DNA from 2 places in the Lysinibacillus sp. IITD104 genome. Region 2 is predicted to be linked to the other one. Evidence: riboswitches for the same ligand, from Rfam matches in the RefSeq annotation. Region 2 holds a riboswitch; the other holds the start of a gene.
The links. Region 2 has a riboswitch for thiamine pyrophosphate ahead of thiW (energy coupling factor transporter S component ThiW). Riboswitches for the same ligand answer to the same signal wherever they lie in the genome.
Positions count from the first base shown of each region.

Region 1: another riboswitch for thiamine pyrophosphate. It lies ahead of thiT (energy-coupled thiamine transporter ThiT); the one in region 2 lies ahead of thiW (energy coupling factor transporter S component ThiW).

Region 1 is NZ_JBAHYH020000001.1:749,286-753,724, reverse strand. It holds gene V1L66_RS03845 (hypothetical protein) at 91-804, shown strand; gene map (type I methionyl aminopeptidase) at 833-1,588, opposite strand; gene thiT (energy-coupled thiamine transporter ThiT) at 1,751-2,311, opposite strand; TPP riboswitch at 2,445-2,552, opposite strand; gene V1L66_RS03830 (DUF4870 domain-containing protein) at 2,679-3,002, shown strand; gene V1L66_RS03825 (hypothetical protein) at 3,058-3,180, shown strand; gene V1L66_RS03820 (SMC family ATPase) at 3,221-4,439, opposite strand, start outside.
Region 2 is NZ_JBAHYH020000001.1:3,633,138-3,637,576, forward strand. It holds gene V1L66_RS18520 (ABC transporter substrate-binding protein) at 1-234, shown strand, start outside; gene V1L66_RS18525 (MFS transporter) at 736-1,932, shown strand; TPP riboswitch at 1,999-2,106, shown strand; gene thiW (energy coupling factor transporter S component ThiW) at 2,201-2,701, shown strand; gene V1L66_RS18535 (VWA domain-containing protein) at 2,894-4,439, opposite strand, start outside.

The DNA of each region.
Region 1 (4,439 bases), 2.9 Mb from region 2:
GTTGGAAATTTCCGTTATAATAAAAAAAGTGACAGTACTATACTTATTTGTCTTTTCCCTATACAATCTAACACGAAGGGAGAGGAAAACATGCCTCGGTTTATTATGATGACAATCTCTTATCTTGTCTCAATCATCCTAACCTTTTCATCCTTTTTCGTGAACATCAACGGTCAATCTTCGCTAGAAATCGCTAATCGTTTTTCTGTTGTATTTGCACCAGTTAGTGTAAGTCATGTAATTTGGATTATCATTTATTTTTTACTCGGTTATTGGTTAGTTATGAACATGAAAAAGACAACTTTGAAACAGTCTGCGCTTTTTAGTTGCATAAATATATTACAAGCATTGACGTTATACGTCTGGCATCATGAGTTATTTATTGTTTCTCTTGGCATTACATTACTCTTAGTCTTGTATTTATTTATGTTGTATAATACGTACCCTCTTCAGGACAAAGCCTTGTCTGGTCGTATTCCTTTCTCCATTTATTTGGCATGGATGACATTTATTTTTATAACAAATACAAGCTTTACGTTAACGGCTTATGGTTGGAATGGCTTTGGTCTCAGTACGCCTCTTTGGGCAGTGATTTTACTGACATTAGGAGGAGTAATTGCACTACATATCCGTTTCCATCACTTTGATGTTATGTTTCCGAGTGTTTTTATTTGGGCTTATATTGGAATCGCCATACATAATGGTTTTGATGAGCTACTTGTCACTACAGCTGCTTTATTTTTATGTGGTGTTCTCTTTGTTGGCATTTTATTTATTAAAAAAAATCCTGCCTACCAAAAATAAATTGGTTAGCAGGATTTTTCATTTCATTCTATTCTTCGTCCAATGACGTTAAGATAATCGGTTTATCTTTTGTCACAATGACTGAATGTTCGATTTGAGCTACAAGTGATTTATCCGGTGTCACGAATGTCCAGCCATCACCAGCTTCTACGATATGCTCTGCATTTGCTGAGATAAATGGCTCAACCGCAAGTACCATACCTTCTTTCATAATGGTAGAATCCCATGCATCGTAATAATTTAAAATATGGTTTGGTTCATCGTGTAAAGATTGACCTAAGCCATGACCTGTTAAATTCATAATAACAGTTAGGCCATTAGCATTTGCCTCGCGTTCAACTGCTTTACCAATTTGATTTAATTTAGATCCAGCCTTTACCTTTGTCATTGCTCGATCAAAGGCGCTTTTGGCAACACGACAAAGCTTTTCTTTGTCCTCATAGCCATCACCAACAACAAATGAAATTCCTGTGTCAGCAAAATAACCATTTAAAGAGCCAGAAACATCAATATTTACGATATCCCCTTCTTGAATAACACGCTTTCCTGGAATACCATGTGCTACTTCTTCATTAACACTAATACATGTATACCCTGGGAAATCATATTCTCCCTTTGGTCCAGAAATAGCGCCTGCCTCTGCAAACATGCGGCCAGCAATTTCATCAAGCTCAAGTGTTGTAACACCTGGTTTTGTTGCAGCTTTCATCGCTTCGCGAATTTCAGCACAAATGCGTCCTATTTTTTTAAAAGCTTCAATCTCTTCTTGCGTTTTTACAATCATGTATAACGTCCCTTTCATCTAATATCTATTCTTTAATATAACATAACTTTTTATGCGTATAACGATAAACGCTTTAAATATTGTATGCTTACCTACTTTGCAAAGTGCTAAAAGAGCTATTCACGACAAAAAAGTCCCTCCACTCATGTGAAGGGACTTGCATTAAGCTTTTCTTTGCATTAATTGTGGAGCGGCTGTGAATAAAAGAACACCAACGATTGCCGTTAGTATAGTTGCTGGTAGCATATATGTACCATTGTAGATGATGGAATAGATCCATGCATTTTGGTCGCCCGCATATTCGGCAAAAAATACAGCACCAGCAATTGTATGTGCTGTGTATCGTAAGAAGCCTGCGAAAACGGTACCTATTATTATATAAAGTGCCATTTTAGTTTTATTCATATGTTTAGCAGCGTCTAACACTGGTCCACGTACAACCGCCGCTAAACCTACAACTGTAAAAGCAACTCCATAATCCAATAATCCTTGTAGCCAGTGCACTATATAGGAACCAAACATTGTTTGCATAACACCCACAAGTAGTCCCGTTGTTAACCCAGCTACTAAGCCCCAGCGAAATGCTATTAACATAATTGGTACCATAACAAGACTAACTGAACCGCCTTGTGCCCATACTTTAAAGGAAACTTGATCCAGTACGAGACCAATCGCTGCAAAAATCGCAATCTCCACTAGCATTAATAGTCTTTTTTTGTCCATACATATTCTCTCCTTTGTTCCGATGTAGGATACAAGAGCAGGAATAGAAAAGCGCTGATATGTCTCTTTCTGACACCTTTTTCCTTTAAGAATGAAAAAACGATGTCAGGACAGAGCCTCACATCGTACAAGTGTCGGTTTCTATCCACATCCCTACGCAAGCGTTAACTTACAGGTTCGAAGAGTCAAGGCATTACGTGCCCAGTCTCAGCTGACATCATCAGCTCCCCTTGTGGTCGTTACATCTGAATTTATTTGAACAATCTCATTGTACGCAATGGATAGGAGGATTACAACCTTCTATACAATATATTTTTTGAAACTTTGCTGTTTTTCATGCGTAAATATTTAAAAAGGAGGTACAACTATGGAGAATCAAAAAATTTTAGCTGCCTTTAGTTATCTTAGTATTTTCTTCGCCCCTTTTATCGTTCCATTAATTGTTTATTTTGTGACAAAAGACAGTGATGTAAAAAGACATTCGATTCGTGCACTTGTCTCTCATTTAATACCTTTTGTTTTTGGCATTCTATTCTTTATTGTCTTTGTTTTTTCTACATTTAGTTTAGATCCAACCTCCAGCAACAAGACCATGATGATTATTTGGTTTACTTCATTCGCCATCTATGCGCTCGTCTCACTAGGTATTGTGATTTGGAATATAATTCAGGCTGTTCGTGTTATCCGTTAATGTTTTATTTTTAAGTGAAACAGGTAGTAGTAATTGTAAAAGGAGCTGTTTTGGGATGAAAGTATCAAACGTTGTAAAAACTGCCGTCAAGTTAGCACCTATTGTTATTCCTATCGTAAAAAAAGTAATGGCTGCAAAAAAGGGAACAACGCCTACAACCACAGCTAGAAAAAAATAAAACGAAGGCGTATTCCTTTTTCTGGAAATACGCCTTCGTTTTATTTCACTTCAAAATGGGTTTGACTATGGCCATTCAATGTTTTTTCCACATGTAAAACCGCTGGCATCGCAGATTTCAATTCAGGTACATGAGAAATTACACCAATCATGCGACCAGAATCCTGTAAATCAATTAATGTATCAATTGCTTTATTTAGTGATTCCTCATCAAGTGAGCCAAAGCCCTCATCAATAAACATCGTTTCAATATGAATATTACCTTGGAAGCTTTGAATCACATCTGCCATCCCCAATGCAAGGCTTAACGAAGCATTAAATTTCTCGCCACCTGATAATGTTTTGACATCTCGTAATTGATCCGTATAGGCATCATAAACATCAAGACCAAGTCCACTTTGCTTCGCATGCTTTTCTAACCTATCTGAGCGCCTAAGCTCAAATTGACCGTTTGATAAATGATATAGCCGTATATTGGCAGCAACTGTAATTTGATCTAAGTAATTAATTTGGATATAACGCTCAAAGGATAGCTTTTTCGAGTTTTGTCCATTTAATAATCCATAGAGCTCCTTTACTCGCCCTGCTTCTTGTTCAAGTAAATGAAGCTCTTTCGCTATTTCTTTCACCTTTTCACTAAAGCCTTGGCATGCTTGTGCAAATCCATTCATCTGTTGCAAACGTTTAAATGCTTCCTCATAGGAAATACGATGCTGTTCTACCCTTGCTTCCATCGCCACTAAATCTTGCTTCTCTTTCCCTTGAAGATATGTAGCCCCTTCGGTAATCTGGATTTGCAACGTGTGTACTTGTAAAGCATAGTCGCTACATGCTTTTCGAAGTGCATCTAATTGTATGACACTCCGTTTAGCAGTAGCATAAGCCTCATAGCTTTCGAAACCTATTTCTTGCATATTTGCTGTAAATTGCTGAAGCTTTTCATTTATTTTAAGCTGCAATTCCTCAAAGGACTGTTTGGTAATTTCTACAGTTAGTGTTGCATTGCTAGCCGCTTCCTTTGCAGCATGTAAATTTTCTTGACTTGCTTGCCAACTTTTTTGAAGCGCTTCTTTCTGTTTGCTAACATCCATAAGTTGTTGCTTTAATTGCTGTAAAGTTGGTAAATTAGCAGGCATCTGCTTAAGCTGTTCTTCTACAACTGCTTCTAATCTTGTCCATTCTTTTATCTGCTCCGCTAAATATTGCTCTAGCTTTGTTTGCTTATTCCGTAGTTGCTCTATTCGATCATGCTGATGCTTT
Region 2 (4,439 bases):
TTTATCAACTTCATGCTAAGTGCTGAATCTGGTGCTCAAAATGCCGATTTTGTAGGCTACTCAACACCTAATATTGCAGCTATGGACTTAATGGACGAAGAAGTTGTTTCTGACGAACGTTACTATCCTTCTGAAGAACAACGTGACACATTAGAGGTCTACAAAAATTTAGGACCTGATTATTTAGGGAAATACAATGAATTATTCTTAGAATTTAAAATGAGTATTCGATAATTCAGCTAGCGAATTGGTTTCACACCAATTCGCTAGTTTTTTCTCTGCTTATCTAACTTTCTATTAAATTAAGAACATTATCCATCAACTATTTGTATTATTATATTTAGAAAATAATTTAACTAGAATTTGAAGATTCCCCACATCTTCTGTTATGAAAAAACCTCGCATATAGATACTTGTCACCTATCCTGCACAAATTATTTTATCAATAAGCAAGCCATAAAAATGTACTTTTAGTATTACATAACCTTCACTCATTACTTCTGAACATAGTTAAACTTTATGCCATTACAGACAAACCCACAAATTTCACAAGCGAAGTCCATCCACTTTTATTACAAAAATGGATTATTTTACAATTCATAAGTGCCCCGACGAAAACTTTTGTGGAAAACCATTCTAAATATAGAACCAGTACTATAATCTTAACTATTAGCCAAGCAATAATTCTTTATGATAGACTGTACTATATTTGATTACAAAAAGGGGGTTCATTCGATGACCCAGCAGAAGTCCAATAAGGCGGCTTTGTATATTTTAATGTTTAATATGTTTATCGCAATGGGGAGTATCGGCATAATTATTCCTGTCATGCCAGAGTATTTAAAAATATTTGGTGCAGCAGGACAAGTTCTAGGTATGCTAATTGCAACGTTCGCCTTAGCTCAATTCGTATTTTCTCCAATTGCTGGGAATCTTTCAGATCAGTACGGTCGAAAAAATTTAATTATTTTCGGTCTTATCGTAACAGGTCTTGCTCAAATCGGTTTCGGCCTTGCTACAGATGTATGGATGCTCTTTTTAGCACGCTTTTTAGGTGGTCTAGGTTCCGCATTTGTTGCACCTCCTATTATGGCTTTTGTTGCTGACGTCACAACCTATGAAGAACGTGGGAAAGGTATGGGGATGTTGGGTGCCGCTATGTCTCTTGGCTTTATGATTGGGCCAGGAATCGGTGGTTTCTTAGCAAAGGTAAGCTTACATTTTCCATTTTTCACCGCTGGAGCTGCAGCCATCCTAGCTTCTATTTTATCTTATTTCTTATTACCATCTACCAAACCAAACACTGCTCAAAAGAAACAAAAGCAAGACAATCTGGCGAAGCAAATGGCTCGTTCCATACATATGCCTTATTTTGTAATGCTTATTATTATGCTGGTGTTCTCATTCGGAATTGCAAATTTCCAAACGACATTATCATTATTTGTGACAGAAAAGTTTAATTACACACCTGTGGATATAGCAATTATATTAGTTGTTGGTGGTGCTTTTGGAGTAGTAGTACAAATGTTTATCATTACACCGCTGTTCAATCGCTTCGGTGAAATGAAAGTAGTACTTGTCAATTTATTTATTGCAGCTGTTGCTATTTTCTTAATATTATTTGTTTCTGGCTTTGCCCTTATATTAGTTGTAGCAACGATTTTCTCTACAGCAACGACATTAATTCGTCCAGCTGTTAATACACTTATCTCAAAGCTTGCAGAGAAAGAGCAAGGATTTGCTGCGGGCTTGAATAATGCCTATATGAGCCTTGGGAATATGATTGGACCTGCTTTAGCTGGTCTATTATTTGACTGGAATATGAATAGCCCCTATATTTTCGGTTCTATCATATTATTAGCATGTTTCTTCCTAGCGCTCATCTGGACAGTGAAAAAAGCACCTCATTTAATGCATCCCGATACAAAATAGTCTGAAAAATCATTGACTATTTTTTGCAGTATGTTACATTATTGTTGATTCACAAAATTGAATGATTTTAACCACTAGGGGAGTCTTTAAAAGGCTGAGACGTATATGGTAATATACGGACCCTTTGAACCTGATCTAGTTCACACTAGCGGAGGGAAGTGGCGCTACTTGCTGTTGTCACTATACACACACAAGGCCGCTTCCTATTGTTTAAAGGGGGTGGCCTTTTTATTTTTCCTCACGAACTTTACCAAAAGGAGTGAACTTTATGTCAATTCGTAAATTAACAGTCATGGCTTTATTAGTAGCCGTTGCTGTTGCAGGCTCTACTTTCGTATCCATCCCAACAGGAATCGCACGTGCTTACCCAGTTCAGCATGCTATTAATGTGATAGGAGCCATTATACTTGGACCCGTACCAACAGTTATAGTTGCCTTTGTCACTGCCATCATTCGTATCCTTACTGGAACAGGCTCTCTACTAGCTATCCCTGGTAGTATCATCGGTGCGTTCTGTGCTGCCCTTGCCTATAAATATAGCAATAAAATGTGGTTAGCTGGTATCGGAGAAGTTATCGGAACGGGCATTCTGGCTTCACTTATTGCCGTCCCTTATGCAAAATTATTCATGGGAACATCTGTAGCAGCATTCTTCTTCCTACCAGCCTTTTTAACATCAAGTACGATCGGTGCTATTTTAGGTGTAATGGTTGCGAGTAGCTTGCGTAAAACAGAGCTAGTAAAGAGGTTTAATTCTTCTCTTTATTGAGAGAAATTGAATTATGAGCATTCATTGAGCTGGGGTAGGGTAGTCCAATTTGGATCGCTTTTTTTCTCTTTATGAGCAAAGAGCCCACTTTTTAGATCACCTTGCCGCTCTCTACAAAGGGAGCAACTCTCTATTCAAACAATACAAAAAAAGCAGTGCAAACCTATTAAAGTTTGCACTGCCTCCTCCATTTTAAGATCTCTTTTTCATGCCTTTTAATAACTGTGCTACATTTGTATTCTCTGCCTGTACAGGTTTTTCCTCAACCAGCGGCTCTTTCTTCTTCGCGTTCGTTAGGAAATTCCAACCAAAACGTCTTATGGTAATATCAATAAAGAATAGGAGCATACTCGCTAAGAGCAGCCATGTGGCAATATTTTGCCGATCTGCTCCTTTTGTCGTAAAGTCACGGAAGACATCTTGTGGTTCCTTTAAAACAGTGCCTCCTGTTTGTTGAGTCAACTCTTCTATCAGTTGATTATTTACAGGGAGTAGTTCGTATTCGGCACTATAAGGAACACTTAGACCTGCCTGGTAAATGGCCTGCTTTTCATCTGCTACACGGAAGAAAATTAATCCAGGTTCAGCTTGTACTACAGCTCGAACTTGAGATGCGGAAATGGTTTCAAGTTGTGTTTCTAGCTCCTCCCCTGCTTCATTTACCGCTACAATATCTAAAAATGCGGCTTCATTTGTAGGGTCTGTAATCATAAAGGAACCATCTGCTTCCAATCTTACATCATAGGCTACATCATTGTAGCTTGGTAGCATTTGAGAAATAAGTGTTTGCCAAAATGCTCCCCAATTCTGCCATCTTGCCCAATCTCCTGTCCATTTACCCGTTGAATCAGATGTAAAGGCAAATGTTTTACCAAGACCATATTGCCACTGGGCTAACACAGGATCTTCCTTCTCGCTTTCTGCCACAACAGTAGCCCCCTGTTTTGCCGTTGTCCCAATGTATGCATTCATTTGTGGGACACCATTAGCAAACAGTGAATTCCATCCTGGTGCATTATAAATTGCCGGATAGAATGGATTGTCCTCAATATACGTTCGGGAAATCATAGCTGTTTCACGAGATAAAATAGAAGGAATGGTTTGCTCATCTATCACATCATAGAAACGTCCACTGCCCATGTCACTAAGCGCTTCTAATAAGTTCGCATCGGCATCTTGTCCAATCGCTACTGTCGATAAGGTTATACCCTCTTCTTTTCCTTCAGCAATTAAATCCTCATAGTTCCCTGCCTGTGATTGCCCATCTGTTAAGAGAATAATATGCTTACGTTGGAGCTTTAAATCAGCAAGGTTCTCGTAGGCTTTAGCTAGTGAACTATAGATTTCTGTTCCACCACCAGGTGTTACTGATAAAATAGTATCTACAGCCTCTTCTTTACTGCTAAGAGGCCCTGTCTCTATAATCTCCCAAGGACGATCATCAAAGGCGATGAATCCTAATGTATCCTCGTCTCGCAACATCTCAACAGAACGTGCCGCTGCTTCCTTAGCAAGCTCAAGCTTCGAGCCTTGCATACTGCCAGAACGGTCAAGTACAATCACTAATCCTAAGGAAGGTAATTGCTCTTTGCCCTTAATTTCCATTTCCACTGGCAATAAGGTTTCAATCGGTGTTTTAAAATAGCCGCCTAGACCAAAACTATTTTCTCCACCAACCATTGTAAAACCAACACCAAAGTTTTTGACTGCTTGCTCTATAACACTCATTTTTGCTTCA